Regions from separate parts of the Kocuria sp. CPCC 205258 genome, predicted to be linked through region 2. Evidence: riboswitches for the same ligand, from Rfam matches in the RefSeq annotation. Region 2 holds a riboswitch; each other region holds the start of a gene.
What was found. A riboswitch is a leader RNA that binds a small molecule or an ion and turns the genes downstream of it on or off. The one in region 2 is predicted to bind S-adenosylmethionine.

Region 1: it holds a riboswitch for S-adenosylmethionine, as region 2 does, so the genes downstream of both, RF644_RS10900 (hypothetical protein) here and RF644_RS01625 (cobalamin-independent methionine synthase II family protein) in region 2, are expected to answer to the same signal.
Region 3: it holds a riboswitch for S-adenosylmethionine, as region 2 does, so the genes downstream of both, RF644_RS14500 (bifunctional o-acetylhomoserine/o-acetylserine sulfhydrylase) here and RF644_RS01625 (cobalamin-independent methionine synthase II family protein) in region 2, are expected to answer to the same signal.

What each region holds. Positions count from the first base shown of each region.
Region 1 is NZ_JAVKPS010000005.1:177,876-184,664, forward strand. It holds gene purH (bifunctional phosphoribosylaminoimidazolecarboxamide formyltransferase/IMP cyclohydrolase) at 1-607, opposite strand, end outside; gene purN (phosphoribosylglycinamide formyltransferase) at 687-1,268, opposite strand; gene RF644_RS10880 (hypothetical protein) at 1,329-1,835, shown strand; gene RF644_RS10885 (DUF6350 family protein) at 1,724-3,376, opposite strand; gene RF644_RS10890 (glycosyltransferase family 1 protein) at 3,492-4,667, shown strand; gene RF644_RS10895 (PIN domain-containing protein) at 4,671-5,054, opposite strand; gene RF644_RS10900 (hypothetical protein) at 5,066-5,293, opposite strand; SAM riboswitch class IV at 5,307-5,432, opposite strand; gene RF644_RS10905 (hypothetical protein) at 5,850-6,146, shown strand; gene RF644_RS10910 (hypothetical protein) at 6,249-6,437, opposite strand; gene RF644_RS10915 (cold-shock protein) at 6,545-6,751, opposite strand.
Region 2 is NZ_JAVKPS010000001.1:347,886-354,674, reverse strand. It holds gene RF644_RS01635 (MFS transporter) at 1-714, opposite strand, end outside; gene RF644_RS01630 (cobalamin-independent methionine synthase II family protein) at 963-2,180, opposite strand; gene RF644_RS01625 (cobalamin-independent methionine synthase II family protein) at 2,220-3,422, opposite strand; SAM riboswitch class I at 3,436-3,539, opposite strand; gene RF644_RS01620 (3-hydroxybutyrate dehydrogenase) at 3,732-4,496, shown strand; gene RF644_RS01615 (IclR family transcriptional regulator) at 4,600-5,379, opposite strand; gene RF644_RS01610 (CoA transferase subunit A) at 5,522-6,259, shown strand; gene RF644_RS01605 (CoA transferase subunit B) at 6,256-6,789, shown strand, end outside.
Region 3 is NZ_JAVKPS010000009.1:8,031-14,819, forward strand. It holds gene RF644_RS14490 (hypothetical protein) at 1-196, shown strand, start outside; gene RF644_RS14495 (homoserine O-acetyltransferase) at 230-1,399, opposite strand; gene RF644_RS14500 (bifunctional o-acetylhomoserine/o-acetylserine sulfhydrylase) at 1,411-2,811, opposite strand; SAM riboswitch class IV at 2,888-3,003, opposite strand; gene RF644_RS14505 (VOC family protein) at 3,146-3,784, shown strand; gene RF644_RS14510 (CPBP family intramembrane glutamic endopeptidase) at 3,808-4,587, opposite strand; gene RF644_RS14515 (S9 family peptidase) at 4,700-6,789, shown strand, end outside.

The DNA.
Region 1 (6,789 bases), on a different contig from region 2:
GCTCGAACTGCTGGGCCGTCCAGGTGGCCACCGCGGTGTCGTAGGCGGCGGTGTGCGCGAACGCCGCGGCGGCCAGCCGGCGGCGTGCCCGCAGGTCGAAGCCGCCCGAGGCCGCCGCCTCCACAACCGCGTCGTAGGAGGACGGGTCCACGACCACGGCCACGGCCGCGTGGTTCTTCGCGGCGGCCCGGACCATGGAGGGCCCGCCGATGTCGATCTGCTCGACGACCTCGTCCTGGCCCGCGCCGGAGCGCACGGTGTCCACGAACGGGTAAAGGTTCACGACCACGAGGTCGAACGGCTCGATCTCCAGCTCGGCGAGCTGGTCCATGTGGTCCTGCTTCCGGCGGTCCGCGAGGATGCCCGCGTGCACCCGCGGGTGCAGGGTCTTGACCCGCCCCTCCAGGCACTCCTGGAACCCGGTGACCTCCGCGACCTCCGTCACCGGCACGCCCAGGTCGGCGATGCGCCGCGCGGTCGAGCCGGTGGACACGATCGCGACGCCGGCCCGGTGCAGCCCCGTGGCGAGACCCTCCAGCCCGGTCTTGTCGTAGACGGACACCAGCGCCCTCTTGAGGGGCACGCGGTCAAGCTGGGTGGGGCTCACAGGTTCTCCAAGCGTTCGAGGTCTGGGGTTGCCGGCGGGATCCGCCGGGAACCATTTTACGGACCCTCGCCGGGCCTGCTCACCGGGCGTCGTGCAGGGCTCCCTGCCGGGCCGCCGCGCCGAGCGTGCGCACGAGCAGCTCGCGCTCGGCGGCCTTGATCCGCTCGTGCAGCTGCGCCTCGGTGTCCCCCTCCTCCACGGGCACCGCCGCCTGCGCCAGGATCGGACCGGCGTCGACGTCGGCCACGACCTCGTGGACGGTGACGCCGGTGACCTTCACCCCGTGCGCGAGGGCGTCCCGCACCGCGTGCGCCCCCGGGAAGGACGGCAGCAGCGAGGGGTGGGTGTTGACGATGCGCCCCGCGAACGTCTCGACGAACTCGGCGTCCACGATCCGCATGAACCCCGCGAAGACGATCCGGTCGGGCTCCCGGGCGGCCACCGCCTCCTGCAGGGCACGGTTCCACCGCGTCCGGTCGGGGTGGTCGCCGGGCCGGACGAGGAACGTCTCGACGCCGGCCTCCCGGGCCCGCTCCAGGCCGGTGCAGGGCTTGTCCGCGCCCACGGCGGCGATCTCGACGTCGATCCGGCCCTCCCGGACGGCGTCGAGGACCGCCTGCAGATTGGTGCCGGAGCCGGAGACCATGACCACGATGCGCATGCCCCCGAGTCTAGTCGGGCGGGCGGGGAGGGCCCCCCGGGGTGCCCTAGAGTGAAGGGCATGACCCCTCCCCGCCCGACCCCCGAGGCAGCCCCCGCGGACGCACGACGCGCCGCCGCGACCCGCACGGCAGGGGGCGCGCTGGTGTGCGCGGCGGTCGCCCTGGTGCTCGTCGGCTCCGCCCTGTGGCCGACCGTGGCCGGGGTCGTGCTGGCCGCCCTCGGGATCGGGCTGGGCGTCGCGGCGCTCGTGCGCTCCCGCGGGACCGGCACGCGCCGGCTGCTGGTGCTGAGCGCGGTCGCCGCGATCGTGCTGGGCGCGCTGAGCCTGCTCACCGGCGGGGCCCGTCTGGCGCTGTGGCCGGTGGCCGAGGCCTACCAGGAGTGCGTGGCCGGCACCCTCACCCTCTCCGGGGCGGCGCAGTGCCAGCAGGAGCTCGAGGACGGGATCTGGAGCTATCTCTCCGGCGGCCCTGCGGCGCCGGCGTCGGAGGACGCCGCGGGCGCCTCGGCCGCGTCCACGTCGAACGCCTCCGCGGACCCGGTCTCCGCCACGGCCGGCCCCTGAGCCGCCCACGGGCCCGCGTCCCGGTGCCCGTCCGCGGTGCTGCGGCCGGTCCCGGGCCCGTCGGCGCCCTGCCCCTCGGTGCCGTGCTGGTCAGCCCCGTGCCCGCGTGCGGGCCGCGGCCTCCGCCGGCCGGCCGAGCGCATGGCGCGCCGGGCCGCGGTCTCCTCCCGGCGCCGCCGGCGCGCCGCCCGCCGGCCGGCCGGCGTCCCGTCCTCGCCGTCCTCGCCGCCGCGGGGCGGCGCGAACGGCGGCTCGTGCTCGAGCCACGGTCCCACCACGCAGCCGACCGCCGCCCCGACGGCCACCTCGGCGCCGAACAGCAGCAGCACGGCGGGACCGTCCGGCCCCACGTCCGTGAGCCGGCCGAGCCCCAGCGAGCCGTGCGCGAGCCAGCTCAGCAGCATCACCAGCACGCCCGCGACGGCGCCTACGAAGACCCCGGTCAGCAGCGTCGAGAGCGGGTACGTGATCCAGCGCGCGGGCAGCCGCAGCGCCATCCAGTCGTCCAGGTGGTTCTCCCCCTCGCGCAGGAACCACCAGCCGGCGAGGACGCCGGCCAGGACTGGCAGCACGACCACCACGAGCGCCCAGGCCGGGAGCTCGGCGGGCGGCAGCGCGGCGAGCGCCGGGAGCAGCGGCACGGGCCCGGCCTCGGTGCCCAGCGGAGAGGCGTGCGTGCCGGAGCCGAGCTCGAAGCCCGCGCCCGTGGCCCAGGCCAGGGCGTAGACCGCGAGGTTGGGCAGGTAGCCGAGCTGGAGTCCCGTCAGCGCGGTGTCCCCCGGCACGCCGGTGCCCAGCCGCTGGTAGACGCCCACCACGTCGTTCCAGTTCCAGAACAGGGCGGCGGCCAGCAGGGCGGCCCCGGCCCCGACCCCGGCCACGGCCGCGACGAAGCCGGCGCGCAGCACCGCCCACGCGTAGGACCCGGCCCAGCGGGAGTACTGGCTCGTGCGCTCGACCCACGCGGCGGCGTTGACGCCGATCAGTCCCGGCAGCGACCGGGAGGCCCGGTACGCGCCCACGAACCCGCCCAGGGCCACGGGGACGAGCGGGAAGACGGCGGCCGCGGCCGGGCTCGCCGAGACCTCCCCTCCGCTGAAGAGCAGCGCGGCGGCGGCGCCGAACGCGGAGTAGGCGGCCAGGCCGCTGAGGTACGGCTGCCAGAACTGGCCCTCCCAGCAGGCGCGGGCCAGCCGTCTCCCAGCGTGCCAGGAGAGCGCGAACGGCACGAGGGTCAGCCCGAGCGGGACGAGGTTGAGCGTCCCGGTGGTCGCGGGCAGCCCTGCGCCCGGGTCCAGGGCCACCTGGAGCGGGGTGAGGTGGGCGAGCAGCCACACGTGGCCGGAGAGCACGAACCCGCCGGTCAGGCCGAGGGTGTCGAAGCCGTCGGCGAGCCACACCATGAGGACGGTCAGCAGGACCAGCAGGTAGGACACCACGGCCACGGAGCCGAGTTCCAGCGCGCCCTGCAGCCACAGCGGCATGGGCACACCCCGGCGGTCCGGGCGTGCAGCGGGGGAGGACAGGCCTTGGGAGTTCATCACCGACCATCCTCCCACGCCCGGGCGGCACCCCGGCCGAGGCTTCACGGCGCCTTCACCGGCGGGCCACGCCCCGCTTGCCGTCCGGTCGCCGGGCCCCGGCAGGCTCGGGAGCATGAGAGTCGCCGTGGTCGCCGAGCAGTTCCTCCCCCACCTCAACGGAGTCACCCACTCGGTGCTGCGGGTCGTCGAGCAGCTGGTCGCCGGCGGGCATGACGTCGTGGTCGTGGCGCCCTCCTACGACCCCGCGCCGCTGGGGCGCCCGGCGGAGCAGGTCGTCGAGGACCTCGACGGGGTGCCGGTGCACCGGCTGCCCGCCGTTCCGCTCACCGGCTACCCCGCCGTGCGGGTGGCCGGCGGGACCGTGGCCCGGGTGCGGCGGCAGCTGGAGCGCTTCCGGCCGGACGTGGTCCACGTGGCCTCCCCGTTCGTGCTGGGCCGCCGGGCGATCCTGGCGGCCCAGCAGCTCGGGGTGCCGTGCGTGGCGGTCTACCAGACCGACGTGCCCGGCTACGCGGCCAAGTACGGGGCCCCGTTCCTCGAGCAGCTCCTGTGGGGGCACGTGCGCTCCATGCACAACCTCGCCACGCTCACGCTCGCGCCGTCCACCGCGGCGGTCCGGCAGCTCACCGAGCACGGCGTCCAGGACGTGCACCTGTGGCGGCGCGGGGTGGACACCACCCGCTTCTCCCCCCGGCACCGGGACGAGCGGTGGCGGGAGGAGGTCGGCGGCGGCCGGCGGATCGTCGGCTACGTGGGCCGGATCGCCCCGGAGAAGCAGGTCGAGGACCTCTCCGCGGTCGCGGACCTGCCCGGCACCCGTCTGGTGGTCGTGGGCTCGGGCCCGGAGGAGGACGCCCTGCGCCGCCGGCTCCCGCAGGCCCACTTCACCGGGCGCCGCAGCGGCGCCGACCTGGCGCGCATCATGGCGTCCTTCGACGTGTTCGTCCACCCCGGCGAGTTCGAGACGTTCTGCCAGACGATCCAGGAGGCCATGGCCTCGGGGGTGCCGGTGGTCGCGACCGGCCGGGGTGGGCCCCTCGACCTCGTGGACCGGTCCCGCACCGGCTGGCTCTATCCCCCGGGCGACCTCGGGGCGCTGCGCGGGCACGTGGCGGATCTCCTGGGCGACGAGGCGAAGCGGGCCGCGTTCGGCGTCGCGGCGCACGCGGCGGTCCAGGGCCGGACGTGGGACGTGCTGGTCGGGCAGCTGCTCGAGCACTACGAGCGCGCCGTGGCGCTCTCGGCCCAGGGGCAGGGGCGGGGCCGGCGGCACCGCCGGGCCGTCTGAGGGCTACCGGCGGGCGGGGGACGCGTCCAGCACGGGCGCCCCGGTGCCGGCGTACCGCTCCGGCTCCGCGGTCAGCACGGTCAGCCCGTGCACCAGGGCCGTGGCCGCGGTGAGCCCGGCGAGCGGGTCGGCCGCCCCCGTCGCGGCCAGCGCTCCCCACGCCCGGGCCACGGCGGCGTCCGCGGGGAGCACCCGGCCCGGGAAGCGCAGCTCGAGCTGCTCCGCCCACAGCGTCTCGTCGGGCCGCTCGGCGAGCAGCTCCCCGAGCACCGTGGCGGGCAGGAACAGCCGCCGGTGTCCGTGCCGGCGCAGGGCCTCGGCCAGCTCGGGGCAGCGCTCCGGGGTGCGCACCCCCAGCAGCACGGAACGGTCCAGGAGGAGGTCCACGGCGGCGGGCCTCAGGCCGCGGCGGCGAGCTCCCCGCGGGCCGGAGCCAGCAGGAAGTCCACGAACTCGGTGCGGACCTGCACCACGCGGGCGTAGTCCTCGACGCTCATGGCGGAGACGCTGATCGCCGGGACGCTCGGCGCGGGGCCGCGGCGGGCTCCGTCCCCGGTGGCCGGGACGGCGAGGGAGGGCTGGGGATACGCGCCCGTGCGGGCGGCCGAGTGGCGGGGGTCGGACATGACCGGGATCCTTCGTGCGCTCTTGCTCGCACCGGGTACCGCTGCTGCGGCGATGCGAGCCGCTTCGTCATCCGAACCACCCGTGAACATGGGGTTGGTGCCCGGTCAAGTCGGAGCTTGCCGACCGGGTCTCTTGAAGCTCTCCCCATTGAACCACATCGGCCGAACCGTGTCCGGTGCGGCGCCCCGGCCGGATCCGGTGCCCCCCTCCTGTGCACAGGCCTTCCCCGGGGTGTCACCGCCCGGACATCTCGACGACACATCGTTGCGCTGGAATGGGTCCCGTAGGACCGGGGACGGCGCAGGCGACGACCCCGCGCATTACGTTTCAGTGACACAACTCACGACTCGCTTGTCGTGGTGTCGGTGCCGCGGGGTAGCCTGAACCTGCTTCTCGAGATGCGGCGTCCACGCCCTCGGCCGGAGATCGACGATCCCCGGCGGAACCGTGGAGGGGCTCCGACCCGCTGCGCGCCAACCCGATGTTCCCGGGTGGATCGGATGACGAAGCGGCGGGCAACGCCATCGGATGCCTGCAAGAACGTCAGGAGAAAACATGACCATGTCCGAAGAAAGAACAGCCATCACCACCGACCAGCGCGAGGAGTGGATCGACGTGACCGTCACCGCCCTCCCCGATCTGCACCTCGTCCGTCTCACGTCGACCGACGGGGACGTGCAGGAGTACCTGAGCCCCGAGGCCGACGACCTGGCCGCCGCGGCGGAGCACACGGAGGGTACGGCGCAATGGTGCGCCAAGTACCGCCAGCTCCTCGTTCCCGGAGCCCTCGCGGCGACCGGACGGCACCCGTTCTTCAAGCTCCACCCCTCGTCCCTCCCGATGTCGGCATAGCCGGCGGACAGGAGCGCACGGAGGCCGCAGCCCGTCGGGCTGCGGCCTCCGTCGTGCCGGAGGACGGTGACGTCCGGAGCGCCGGTGGGACCCGCGGGGTGCTCACTCGAGGCCGTAGTCCCCCGCCAAGCCCCACCCGCCGCCGGCCTCGTCGGCGGAGCCGTCGAATGTCCACTCGGAGGCCTCGACCTCGAACGGCACGGAGACGTCCAGCTCGGCGTCGGAGACCCGGTTCACCACGAAGGGGTCCTCCGGCTCCTCCGCGGCGGGGAGCGGATCGGGAACGGTCACGGCGCTTCCTCCCGGTGCTGCTCGGCGGGTACGACGACAGAACCGCCGCCGGGCGCAGCCCGACGACGGTTCTGGAGGATCAACGGGCCGGAGCCCGCGGAAGATCCTTAGGAGATGACGTTGATGTTCGCAGCCTGGGGGCCCTTGGGGCCGTCCTGGGTCTCGAACTCGACGCGGTCGTTCTCGTTCAGCGAGCGGAAGCCGTTCGAGTTGATCGCGGAGAAGTGGGCGAAGACGTCCTTGGAGCCGTCCTCGGGGGTGATGAAGCCGAAGCCCTTGTCAGCGTTGAACCACTTGACGATACCGGTAGTCATGGGAGACCTGATCCTTCATGAGATGAACGTTTCCCGAC
Region 2 (6,789 bases):
CAGCTGGCCCAGGGGCGCGGAGGACTCCTTCTTGCGCAGCTGCATCTCCTTGAAGACCGGGGACTCGTCGACGGTCTTGCGGATCAGGTAGCCGACCACGATCAGCACCACGGAGGACAGAAACGGGACGCGCCAGCCCCACGCCTGGAAGTCCTCGGGGGACATCATCGAGGTGAGGGCGAACATGAAGGACGTGGCGAGCAGCATGCCCAGCGGCACGCCGATCTGCGGGTAGGCGCCGAAGAGCCCGCGCTTGTTCCGCGGGGCGTGCTCGACGGACATCAGGGCCGCGCCGCCCCATTCGCCGCCGGCCGAGAAGCCCTGCATGATGCGCAGGAGCACCAGGAAGATCGGGGCCCAGATCCCGATCGTCGCGTAGGTGGGGAGCAGACCGATCAGCATCGTCGCGGCGCCCATGCCCACCAGGGTGATGACCAGGACGATCTTGCGGCCGTACTTGTCGCCGAGGTGGCCGGCGACCACCGCGCCGAGCGGGCGGAACAGGAAGCTGATGCCCAGGGAGGCCCATGCGGCGACCTGGGTCAGGCCCATCGGCTCGAAGAAGAGGGGCGCCAGGACGAAGGCCGCGGCCTGGGCGTAGATGAAGAAGTCGTACCACTCGATGGTGGTGCCCACGAGGGTGCCGGCGAGGACCTTGCGCTCCTCGCGCGACATCTCGTGCCGCCCGGCCGGGGCGGAGGATGGGTGCGCCATGGGATCTCCAGGGAATCGGGGACGGCGACGTCCGCGGCGGAACCGAACGCATCATGACCGAACGTTCGGTATTGCATGGTGATACTACGGGCGGAAGTGACACCTGTCACCCTCCGTCCGGAATAATCAAACCATGTATCACCAATGTGACACAGGCCACCGCGCGGAGGAAAGCCGCCGGGCCCGGTCCTCGCGGGAGGACCGGGCCCGGCGGCGCGGCAGGGGCGTCGGGGACGCCGGGGCGCGGCTCAGCGGTAGAGCCGCTCCGTGGCCAGGCGCGCGCCCTCCACGAGGGACTCGAGCTTGGCCCAGGCGATCTGCGGGTGCAGGCGCCCGCCCAGACCGCAGTCGGTCGACGCGACGACGTTCTCGCGGCCCACGACCGAGGCGAACTGCTCGATCCGGTCGGCCACCAGCTCCGGGTGCTCCACCACGTTCGTCGAGTGGGAGACCACGCCCGGGATGAGCACGCGGCCCTCGGGCAGCGCGTGGTCCTTCCAGACCTTCCACTCGTGGGCGTGCCGGGCGGAGGCGCCCTCGAAGGTGTAGCCGCCGGCGTTGACGGTCAGCATCAGGTCCACGAGGTGCTTCAGCTCGAGGTCCGTGGTGTGCGGGCCGTGCCAGGAGCCCCAGCACAGGTGGAAGCGGACCTGCTCCTCGGGGATCCCCCGCAGCGCGTGGTTGAGCGCCTCGACGCGCAGCCGCGTGAACGCCAGGTAGTCCTCGACCGTGGGCTCGGGGTTGATCTGGTCCCAGGACTCCGCGATGGACGGGTCGTCGATCTGCACGGTCAGCCCGGCGTCCGTGATCGCCAGGTACTCCTCGCGCATCGCGTCGGCGCACGCGTAGACGAGCTCCTCGTCGGTCCTGTAGTACTCGTTCGTCACGCGCGCGGCGGAGCCGGGGGACAGGGCGGCCACGAACCCGGTCTGCGCCCCGGTGGCCGCCATGGCCGCCCGGAGGTTGCGGACGTCCGAGGCCACGGCCTCCTGTCCCGTGTAGGTCAGCGGCCCGGTGATCTTGGGCTGCGTGGTCGAGGAGCGCCCGGTGAGGATGCCCGACGCCGGGTCCTCGTACGCCTCCCGGAAGCGCTCGCGGTCCCGGCGGTCCGGGAAGCTCGTGAGCACGATGTGGCCGGGCGAGGAGCGCCTCTTCTCCGTGGACGCCCACCGGTCCTCGTCGGTCGGGGTGAGCCCGCCGAGACGGGAGAAGGAGTAGTTCCACCACGCGCCGTAGTCGACCGCGCTGGACATCGTGTGCCCGTACTCGCCGTCGTTGACGACGTCCACGCCGATCTCGCGCTGCCGGCGCACCACGTCCTCGACGCCCACGGCGAGCTCGTCGGTGAGCTGCTCGAACGTGATGGCGCCCTCGGCGTGCCGCTGGTTGGCCTCCAGCAGCCGCGGGGTCCGCGGCAGGGAGCCCACGTGGGTGGTCTGCACGTGGTCGGTGTTCTGCATGGTCATGCGTGTCCTCCTGAGGTCTGCGGGAAGGTCGGGGGCCGGTCAGGACCAGAGCCGGCGGGAGGCGAGCTCGGCCCCGCGGGCGAGGGTCTCGAGCTTCGCCGCGGCGATCTGCGGGTGGATCCGCCCGCCCAGGCCGCAGTCGGTCGAGGCGATGACGTTCTCGCGGCCCACCTGGCGGGCGAAGCGCTCGATCCGGTCGGCCACCAGCTCCGGGTGCTCCACCACGTTGGTGGCGTGGGAGACGATCCCCGGGATGATGACCTTGCCCTCGGGCAGCTCGTGGTCCTGCCAGACCTTCCACTCGTGCTCGTGCCGGGCGTTGGCGGCCTCGAAGCTGTAGCCGCCGGCCCTGATGGAGAGCATGAGCTCCACCAGGTGCTCGAACCCGAGGTCCGTGGTGTGCGGGCCGTGCCAGGAGCCCCAGCACAGGTGGAAGCGGACCTGCTCCTCCGGGATGCCCTCGAGGGCGTAGTTGAGGGCCTCGACCCGCTTGCGGGTGAACGCGAGGTAGTCCTCCACGCCGGGCTCGGGGTTGACCTGGTCCCAGTTCTCCGCGATGGACGGGTCGTCGATCTGCACGATCAGCCCGGCGTCGGTGATCGCCCGGTACTCCTCGCGCATCACCTCGGCGCACGCGGTGAGGACCTCGTCCTCGTCCGCGTAGTGGGTGTTCTCCAGCCGGGCGCACGAGCCCGGGGACAGGGCGGCGAGGTAGCCCTCGCTCGCGCCCGTGGCCTGCAGCCCGGCCTTGAGGTTGCGGATGTCCGCCTCCAGCGCCGCGTGGCCCGTGTACTCCAGCTTCCCGGTGATCTTCGGGAACGGCGCCTGCTTGCCCGTGGTGATGCCCGAGGAGGGGTCCGTGTACGCCTCGTGGAACAGCCGGCGGTCCCGGCGGTCCCCGAAGCTCGTCAGGACCACCCTGCCCGGCGAGGAGCGCTGCGGCTCCTGCTCCCACAGGTCCACGTCGCCGGGGGTCAGGCCCGAGATCCGGGCGAAGATGTAGTGCCACCACGCGCCGTAGTCGACCTCCGCGGCCATGACGTGGCCGTACTCGCCGTCGTTGACCACGTCGATCCCGAGCTCGGCCTGCCGGCGGACCACGTCGACCACCGAGTCCTGCAGGAGCCGGTCGTACTCCGCCTCCGGGACGGCCCCCTTCGCCCGGTTGGCCTCGAGCAGCGCCGGGGTGCGCGGGAGGGACCCGGCGTGGGTCGTGCGGATGCGGTCGGCGCTTCGCAGCATGGGTCGTGCGTCCTTTCCATCGGTCCTGGCGGTAGCACCGGAGGCGGGACGGGGATGCCGTCGCCCGGGTTGCTGCGGCGTCGTCGAGCCAGATCTCTCGGCCGCTCTGGATGGTGACCCTGTCATCCAAGCGCACCCGTGCGCGCTGCGCCATTCGGCGCCCGGATGACGGACATGACGCCGTGTGACGCGACCCGGCGCGCACTCCCGGGCGGAGCTGTCCTTCGCGAACATGGCCTGGATCACATACCGTGGCGGTGATCCGTGCCCCTCACCCCGCGGGCACGACGGACCAGAGGAAGGACCCCCATGTCCCAGACGCCCCAGCAGCAGGACCTCGAGGGCCGCACGGCGCTCGTCACCGGTGGCGCGAGCGGCATCGGCCTGGCCGCAGCCCGGGCCCTCGCCGGCTCCGGCGCGCACGTGGTCGTGGCCGACGTCGACGAGGCCGGGGCGCAGCGCGTTGCGGACGAGCTCGGCGGCCGCGCGTGGGCGGTCGACCTGCTCGACACCGCGGCGCTCGCCGAGCTGAGCCTCGAGGTCGACGTGCTGGTCAACAACGCCGGCATCCAGAAGGTCGCACCCCTCCAGGAGTTCGACCCCGCGGACTTCCACCGGATCCTGGTGCTGATGCTGGAGTCTCCGTTCCTGCTGGTGCGCGCCGCGCTGCCGCAGATGTACGAGCGCGGCTGGGGGCGCGTCATCAACGTCTCCTCCGTGCACGGGCTGCGGGCGTCCCCCTACAAGAGCGCCTACGTCTCGGCGAAGCACGGCCTGGAGGGGCTGTCCAAGACCGTCGCGGTGGAGGGCGCGGCCCACGGGGTGACGAGCAACTGCATCAACCCCGGCTACGTGCGCACCCCGCTCGTCGAGAAGCAGATCGCCGACCAGGCGAGGGTGCACGGGATCCCCGAGTCCGAGGTGGTGGAGCGCATCATGCTCGGCGAGACGCCGATCAAGAAGCTCGTGGACCCGGAGGACGTCGGCAGCCTGGTCGCGTGGCTGGCCGGACCGCACGCGTCCATGGTCACCGGGGCCTCCTACACGATGGACGGCGGCTGGACGGCGCGCTGAGCCCGCCCCGGGCCGCGGTGGCGCACTGCGGCGCCGCGTCCGGACCGCCCGGCGGCCCGGACTGACCTGGTGGTCCGGACGGTCCGCTGCCGGTCCGGGCCGCTCAGCGGTGACCCAGCTCCCGGGAGAGCCGGTGGGCCTCCGTGAGCAGGGCCCGGCCCAGGAGCTGCCGGCGCTCGCCGCTGAACCGGGGCTCGATGCCCGTGAGGCTCAGTGCGTAGACCGGCGCGCCCGTCGCGTCGAAGACCGCGGCGGCCATGCCCCAGCTGCCCTCGACGATCAGCCCCGGGTTCACGGCGAAGCCCTCCCGCCGGACGTCCGCGAGCAGCTCCCGGATCAGCTCGGGCGTGTGCAGTGGGCCCCACTCGGCGCGGGCCCCGGCCGTGGCCGCGAGGACCCGGTCCACCTCCGCGTCCGGGAGGTGGGCCAGGACCGCCAGCCCCGCCGATGCCACGCCGAGCGGCAGCCGCAGCCCCTCGTAGAGGACGTGGGAGCGGATGGGGAAGGCGCCCTCCACGCGTGCCAGGCAGACCGTCTCCAGCCCCCGGCGGACCGAGAGGAACGCGCTCTCGCCGGTGGCCTCCGCGAGCCGGCGCAGCGAGGGCCCGGCCAGCTCCCGGATCGGATAGCGGTGGGCCGCCACCGCGCCCAGCACGTACAGCTCGGGGCCCAGCTGCCAGGCCCCGGTCCCGGCGTCGCGGTCCACGAGGCCCTCCTCGGCCAGCCCTGTGAGCAGCCGGTGCACGGTGGGGCGGGTCAGCCCGGTCTCGACGGCGAGCTCCGCCACCGTGCTGCCCCGTTCCCGCCCCGCGACGGCCCGCAGCAGCTGCCCCACCCGGTGGACCACCTGGGTCCCCTGGCCTGTCGTCCGCCCCTGTCCCATGACTCCACTATATGGACAGCCGGGGGACGAATGGCCGGATGCTGAGGAGAAGCGCCGTCATCCCGCCGGAGCTGTTGACCGGCATGTGGAGGCTCCCTAGATTGAGTGCTGGGTCACAGTCGGACGAGAGGAAGGGACAAGGGTGTCCAAGGTCAGAGACAACGCCGCCGAGCTGCTGGCGGAGAGCCTGCGGGACGGCATGACGCTCGCCGTGGGCGGGTTCGGGCTGAGCGGGATCCCCCGGGATCTCATCGACGCGGTGCGGGACTCCGGGGTCACGGACCTCACGGTGGTCTCCAACAACATGGGCGTGGACGGCAAGGGCCTCGGGGTCCTGCTCGAGAACCGCCAGGTGAAGAAGGTCCTCGCCTCCTACGTGGGCGAGAACAAGCTGTTCGCCCAGCAGTACCTGGACGGCGAGCTCGAGGTCGAGTTCAACCCCCAGGGCACCCTCGCCGAGCGGCTCCGGGCCGGCGGCGCGGGCATCCCCGCCTTCTACACGAAGACCGGGGTCGGCACCCTCGTGGCAGAGGGCAAGCCGCACGCCGAGTTCGACGGCGAGACCTACGTGCAAGAGCGCGGCATCGTCGCCGACATCGCCCTGGTCCACGCCCACACCGGGGACGCCGACGGCAACCTCGTCTACCGCTACACCGCGCGCAACTTCAACCCGATCGTCGCGACCGCCGGGAAGGTCACCTTCGCCGAGGTCGAGCACGTCGTGGCGGTCGGCGAGATCCACCCCGACCACATCGTGACCCCGGGCGTCTACGTCCAGCACGTCGCGCAGTACAGCGGCGCGCCCAAGGACATCGAGCAGCGCACCGTCCGCGCCCGCCCCGCCGGGCGGGCCACCCAGCAGAACGGAGACCAGGCATGAGCTGGACCCGCGACGAGATGGCGGCGATCGCCGCCGTCGAGCTCTCCGACGGCGACTACGTCAACCTCGGCATCGGCATCCCCACCCTCGTGGCCAACAACCTGCCCGAGGGCGTCGACGTGGTGCTGCAGTCCGAGAACGGCGTGCTCGGCATGGGCCCGTTCCCCTACGAGGGCGACGAGGACCCGGACCTCATCAACGCCGGCAAGCAGACCATCACGCTGCTGCCCGGGGCCTCCATCTTCGACTCCGCCACGTCCTTCGGGATGATCCGCGGCGGCCACGTCAAGATCGCGATCCTCGGCGCCATGCAGGTCTCCGGCACCGGCGACCTCGCCAACTGGATGATCCCCGGCAAGATGGTCAAGGGGATGGGCGGCGCCATGGACCTGGTGGCCGGCACCCCGCGCGTCGTCGTGCTGACCGAGCACGTCACCAAGGACGGCTCCGCCAAGATCAAGACCGAGTGCGACCTCCCGCTCACCGGGGTGCGCGTGGTCGACCGCATCGTCACGGACCTGTGCGTGTTC
Region 3 (6,789 bases), on a different contig from region 2:
CGGCGAGGACCTCGTCTGGGCGCACCGCTATCTGCGCCCGTGGGTGGCCCGCCGGATCCGGCGCACCAGCTCCGGGGCGCAGGTCCGGCCGAAGCGGCCGCACTTCGGCACCCCCACGGTGCCCGGGGGCGGCGTCGCGCCCGGCGAGTCCCCCGGGGAGGGGCCCGGCGACGACCGGGGGGCCGCGGACGGCTGAGCGAGCGGGAACTGCTGAGGACCCCGTCCCGGCTCAGCGCTCGGGCAGCACGGTCTCCACGAGCAGCTTGCCGAGCTGGGGCGCCTCGATGAGGAAGCCGTCGTGGCCCGAGGGCGAGGTCAGGGTGTGCCGCCGGACGTCCCCCGGCAGCGCGGCGGCCAGGACGTCGGACTCGCGGGGCAGGTAGAGCCGGTCGGAGTCCACCGCCGCCACGAGCCACTCGCACGAGGTCACGGACAGCGCCTCCTCGAGCGTGCCGCGGCCCCGCGCGACGTCGTGGGACATGAGCGTCTCGTTGACGGCGAGGTAGCTGTTGGCGTCGAAGCGGCCCGCCAGCTTGGACGCCTGGTGGTCGAGGTAGCTCTCCACCTGGTAGCGCCCCCGCCCGCCGGCGTGCGTGTCGATGACCTGCTCCTCGGCCTGCGGCGAGCGCCCGAACCGGTGGTGCAGCTCGTCGGCCGAGCGGTAGGTGATGTGGGCGATCCGCCGGGCCAGGCCCAGGCCCGTGACGGGCGGCGGGCCGTCGTAGTAGTCCCCGCCGCGGAAGTGCGGGTCCTGGCGGATCGCGAGGTTCTGCGCCTGGCCCCACGCGAGCTGCTCGGCGCTGGACTGGGCGCACGCGGCGACCACCGCGCACGCCCGGACGCGGTCCGGGTGGGTCACGGCCCACTCCAGGGCGCGGGCCCCGCCCATGGAGCCGCCGATGACCAGGCGCCAGGCGTCGATGCCGAGGGCGTCGGCCAGCGCCGCCTCGGCGTGCACGGAGTCCCGGACGGTGATGAGCGGGAAGCGGGAGCCCCAGGGGCGGCCCTCGGGGTCCACGCTCGGCGGCGCGGGGGTCGCCGGGCCCGTGGACCCGTAGCAGCCGCCCACGATGTTGGTGCAGACCACGAACCACCGGTCCGTGTCGATGGCGGCGCCGGGGCCGATCAGGCCCTCCCACCAGCCGCCGCTCTCGGCGGCGCGCCGCTCGGCCTCGGGGGCGCCGGGGCGGGCCCGGCCGGCCGCCACGTGGGTGTCCCCGGTGAGGGCGTGCTCGACGAGCACCGCGTTGGAGGCGTCCGGGGCGAGCGTGCCCCACGTCTCGTAGGCGATCCGGACGTCGGGCAGCCGGAAGCCCGACTCGAGCTCCAGCTCGCCGATCCCGGCGACCCGCGGCACGCCGTCCTCGCGGACGGCGGTCCCGGCGCCGGAGCCCCTCACGACCGTCACGGTCACTCCTGTCCTCCCTGCGCGGCCGCGGCCGCGGCGAAGCCCTGCTCCAGGTCCGCCAGGATGTCGTCGATGTGCTCCAGGCCCACGGACAGGCGCACGAAGCCGGGCTCCACGCCGGCGGCCAGCTGCTCCTCGGGCAGGAGCTGGCTGTGCGTGGTGGACGCGGGGTGGATCACGAGGGAGCGGACGTCGCCGATGTTGGCGACGTTCGAGTGCAGGGTCAGGGCGTCCACGAAGGCGGCCCCGGCCTCCCGGCCGCCGTCGAGGACGAAGCCCAGGATCGACCCGGCGCCCCGGGGCGCGTACTTCTGCGCCCGCTCGTGCCACGGGGAGGACTCCAGCCCGGCCCAGGTCACCGAGCGCACGTCCTCGCGGGCCTCGAGCCAGCGGGCCACCGTCCCGGCGTTGGCCACGTGCCGCTCCATCCGCAGGGACAGCGTCTCGATGCCCTGCTCGATGAGGAACGCGTTGAACGGGGAGATCGCCGAGCCGAGGTCGCGCAGCAGCTGCACCCTGGCCTTGAGGATGTAGGACAGGTTGACGCCGAAGGGCCCCTCAGCGCCCAGGGCCTCGGCGTAGACGAGGCCGCCGTAGGACTCGTCCGGCTGGTTGAAGCCGGGGAAGCGGTCCGGGTAGCGGCCGTAGTCGAAGGCCCCGGAGTCCACGATCACTCCGCCGATGGCCGTGCCGTGCCCGCCGAGGAACTTGGTGGCCGAGTGCACCACGACGTCCGCGCCCCAGCGCAGGGGCTGGACGAGGTAGGGGGTCGCCACGGTGTTGTCCACGATGAGCGGGACCTCGTGGTCGTGGGCGATCCCGGAGACCGTCTCAATGTCGAGGACGTCGTTGCGCGGGTTCGGGATCGTCTCGGCGAAGAAGGCCTTGGTGTTGGGCCGGACCGCCCGCCGCCACGCCTCGGGATCGTCGGGGTCGGAGACGAAGGTGGTCTCGATGCCGAGCTTGGGCAGCGTGAACTTGAAGAGGTTGTAGGTCCCGCCGTACAGGCTGGGGCTGGCCACGAGGTGGTCGCCCGCGCCGGCGACGTTGAGCACGGCGAACGTCGTCGCCGACTGCCCCGCGCTGAGCATGAGGGCGCCCACGCCGCCCTCCAGGGCGGCGATCCGGTTCTCCACGACCTCCGTGGTCGGGTTGCCGATCCGCGTGTAGATCGGGCCGAGCTCGGCGAGCGCGAAGCGGTCGGCGGCGGCCTGGGCGTCGGGGAAGACGAAGGACGTGGTCTGGTGGATCGGCAGGGCGCGCGAGCCGGTGACCGGGTCGGGGCTCTGTCCCGCGTGGATCTGCCGGGTCTCGAAGGCCCAGCCCCCGGGGTTCTCGGGGGTGGGGCGCTCGGCCGCGTCGGTGCGGGCGGCGGAGGCGTCGGTGCTGGGGAGATCGGACATGCCGTGGGACTCCTTGTGGATCTCAGGGGTCCCGTCCCGGCCGAGGCGGTGCGGCCGGGAACGGCCGGGCGCCGGGGACCCGCGCTTGCTCGCTCGCCGGTCGCGAGGAGCCTGGTCTTCACCCAGGGCACCCCACCGCGGTGGAGGGTTGCCGGCCAGCTAGCTGGGGCTTGGACGCTGGCGCTCATGACCTGGACAGCATTCTCCGGATCAGGCCCGCACGGCGTCAAGCCGGGGCTCGGCGTGACGCCCCCGCAGGGGTGTCGCCCGCACGGCGCCTGGCGCGTCGCGGACCGATTTGGAGACGAAACTCACAGGGTGCCACGATGTGCCCATGAGAGTCGACCACGTGTCCTACGCCTGCCGCCCGGAGGGCCTGGAGGCCACCACCGAGCGCATCGCCGACCAGCTCGGGATCGAACCGGTCAAGGGCGGGGTGCACCCCCGTTTCGGCACCCGCAACATGATCCTGCCGCTCACGAACCACCAGTACGTGGAGGTCGTCGAGGTCCTCCAGCACCCGGCGGCGGAGAAGGCGCCCTTCGGCCAGGCCGTGCGCGCGCGGTCCGCCGCCGGCGGCGGCTGGCTGGGCTGGGTCGTGGAGGTCGAGGACCTCGCCCCCTTCGAGCAGCGCCTGGGGCGCCGCTCCGTGCCCGGCCACCGGGTGTTCCCGGACGGCCGGTGCCTGGAGTGGCACCAGATCGGCGTCAAGGGCCTGATCGCCGATCCGCAGCTGCCGTTCATGATCCACTTCGACTCCGCCCCGGAGATGCACCCGTCCCAGGCGCGGATCACGGACGTCGGGCTCGCAGGGATGACCATCGCCGGTGCCCCGGAGCGGGTCGCCGAGTGGCTGGGCGCTCCCGTCGAGACCGCCCTCGAGGACCTCGAGGTCGACTGGCGCTATCCGGACGGCACCCCCGGGGTGCTCTCCGTCACGTTCAGCACCCCGGACGGCGCCGTCACCATCTGAGGCCGGGCACCGCGGGGCGGGGCTCAGCCCAGCAGCCGGGCGGCCCCGAGGAAGCCGACGGCGTCCAGCAGGAAGTGCGCGACGACGAGGGGCATCACCCGGCCGGTGCGCCGGTAGAGCTCCGCGAAGACGAGGCCCATCACCACGTTGCCGAGGAAGGGCCCGATCCCCTGGTAGAGGTGGTAGCTGCCGCGGAACAGGGCCGTGACCACCAGCACCACGGGCCAGCTCCACCCGATGCGGGTCAGCCGGTCGGTCAGGAACGCGACCACCACGACCTCCTCGACCAGGGCGTGGCGCACGGCCGAGAGCAGCAGCACGGGCACCGTCCACCAGTGCGCGGCGAGCCCGGACGTGGTCACCTCCGCGGTGACACCCAGGGCCCGGCCGGCGCCGTAGAGCGCCAGCGTGCCCAGGCCCATGAGCAGGAAGAGCACGGTGCCGAGGCCCAGGTCCGGGAGGGGCATCCGGGCGTCGAGGCCGATCCGCCGGCGGACCGTGCCCAGCGCGCCGGCGGAGCCGGCGAGCAGGTAGAGCGCGAGCAGCACCGGCACCAGGTCCAGGGCGATCCCGGTGAGCTGGCGCAGCAGGTCGATGAGGGGCTGCGGGCTCAGCGGCGGGTTCATCGTGGCCTGCGCCTCGGACAGCGGTCCGCGCGCCAGGTGCTCGGCGAGGGACAGCACCGCCCAGAGGGCCGAGGCGCCCAGGGACACCCCGAGCACCAGGAGCACCTGCAGCCACAGATCGGCGCGGGTGGAGCCGAAGGCGGGCGGTCGCGGGGCGAGGTGGGCAGGGGTGCTCATGCGGCCATTCTGGCACCGGCCCGCCGGCCGCCCCGCGCACCCCGCGCCGGGCGCCCCCGGGCCCGACCGGACCGCCCTCCCCACCCGGGACGTCTTCCCTAGGATGGGGACCATGACTGTCCTTCCCCCGCAGATCCGCCAGCAGCCCGTCGAGCGCGCCTTCCACGGCCACGTGTTCTCCGACCCGTACGAGTGGATGCGGGACAAGGACTCCCCCGAGGTGCTGGCCCACCTCACCGCGGAGAACGAGTACGCGGAGTCCGCCACCGCCCACCTCACGGGCCTGCGGGAGGCGATCTTCGGGGAGATCAAGGACCGCACCCAGGAGACCGACCTGTCCGTGCCCAGCCGGCGCGGCGCCTGGTGGTACTTCGCCCGCACCGTGGAGGGCGGCGCGCACCAGGTGTTCTGCCGGGTCCCGGCCGTGACCACCGGCGACGTGCTGGCGGACTGGACCCCGCCTGTCGTCGAGCCCGGCACCCCCATGGCCGGGGAGCAGGTGCTCCTCGACGCCAACGCGGAGGCCGCGAAGCACGAGTTCTACTCCCTGGGCAGCTTCGACGTCTCCGAGGACGGGGAGCTGCTGGCTTGGGCCGAGGACGTCACCGGCGACGAGCGCTTCACCCTGCGGGTCCGGGACCTCACCACGGGGGCGCTGCTCGCCGACGAGATCCCCGGGACGTTCTACGGGTCCTTCCTCACCCCGGACGCGCGCGCCGTGTACTACACGGTGGTGGACGAGTCCTGGCGCCCCCACCAGCTGCGCCGGCACGAGCTGGGCACCCCGGTGGCCGAGGACGTCCTCGTCCACGAGGAGGCCGACCCCGGCCTGTGGCTCGGGGCGGGCCTGTCCGCGGACCGGCGCTGGATCGTGGTGGAGGCCATGTGCTCCGAGTTCTCGGAGCAGCTCATCCAGCCGGTCGCGGACCCGGCCGCGCCGCTGCGGGTGGTGCTGCCCCGCACCGACCGGGTGCTCTACGAGGCGGAGCCCCTGCTGCTGGACGGGCGGGAGCAGATCCTGCTGACCCACGACCACGAGGCCCCGAACTCCCGGATCTCCCTCATGGACCCGGCCGACCTCGGCCGCCCGGTCGCGGAGGTGGTCCTGCGCGACGTCGTGCCGGCCTCGGACACCGTCCGCGTCAACGGCTGCGCCGTGACGGCCACCCACCTGGTGGTCTCCGTCCGGGCGGACACCACGCTGCGGGTCCGGCTGCTCCCGCTCGCCGGCCTGGGCACGGCCGCCCAGGCCGCCCCCGTGGAACCGGCCTTCGCCGAGGAGCTCTACACCGCGAGCGTCTCCGCCGCGGAGCACGACGCCCCCGTGGTGCGCCTGTCCTACACGTCCTTCACGACGCCCCCGCGCGTCTACGACCTCTTCGTGGCGGGCGCCACCGGGGACGACGGCGCACTGCCCGCCGAGCCGCTGCTGCGGCGCGAGGCCACGGTGCTCGGCGGCTACGACCCCGCCGACTACGCGGTGGAGCGGGACTGGGCCACCGCGGCGGACGGGACCCGCATCCCCGTCTCCCTGGTCCGCCGCGCCGACCTCGACCCCTCCGTGCCGGCACCGGTGCTGCAGTACGCCTACGGCTCCTACGAGCACAGCACCGACCCCGCGTTCTCGGTCTCCCGGCTGTCCCTGCTGGACCGCGGCGTGGTCTGGGCCGTGGCCCACGTGCGCGGCGGCGGGGAGCTGGGGCGGACCTGGTACGAGCACGGCAAGAAGCTGCACAAGACGAACACGTTCACCGACTACGTGGCGGTCACCGAGCACCTCGCCGCCCGGCCGGACGTCGACGAGCGGCGCATCCTGGTGATGGGGGGCTCCGCCGGCGGCCTGCTGGTGGGCGCGGTGCTCAACCTCGCCCCGGAGCGGTACTGCGGCGCGCTGGCGGCGGTGCCGTTCGTGGACCCGCTGACCTCCATCCTCGACCCGTCCCTGCCGCTCACGGCCCTCGAGTGGGAGGAGTGGGGCAACCCCATCGAGGACGCGCACGTCTACGGGTACATGCGCGACTACTCGCCCTACGAGAACGTTCGGCCGCTCCCCTACCCCCCGGTCCTCGCGGTCACGAGCCTCAACGACACCCGGGTGCTCTACGTGGAGCCCGCCAAGTGGGTCGCCGCGCTGCGGGGGGCCTCGACCTCCGGCGAGCCGGTGCTGCTGCGCTGCGAGATGGCCGGGGGCCACGGCGGCGC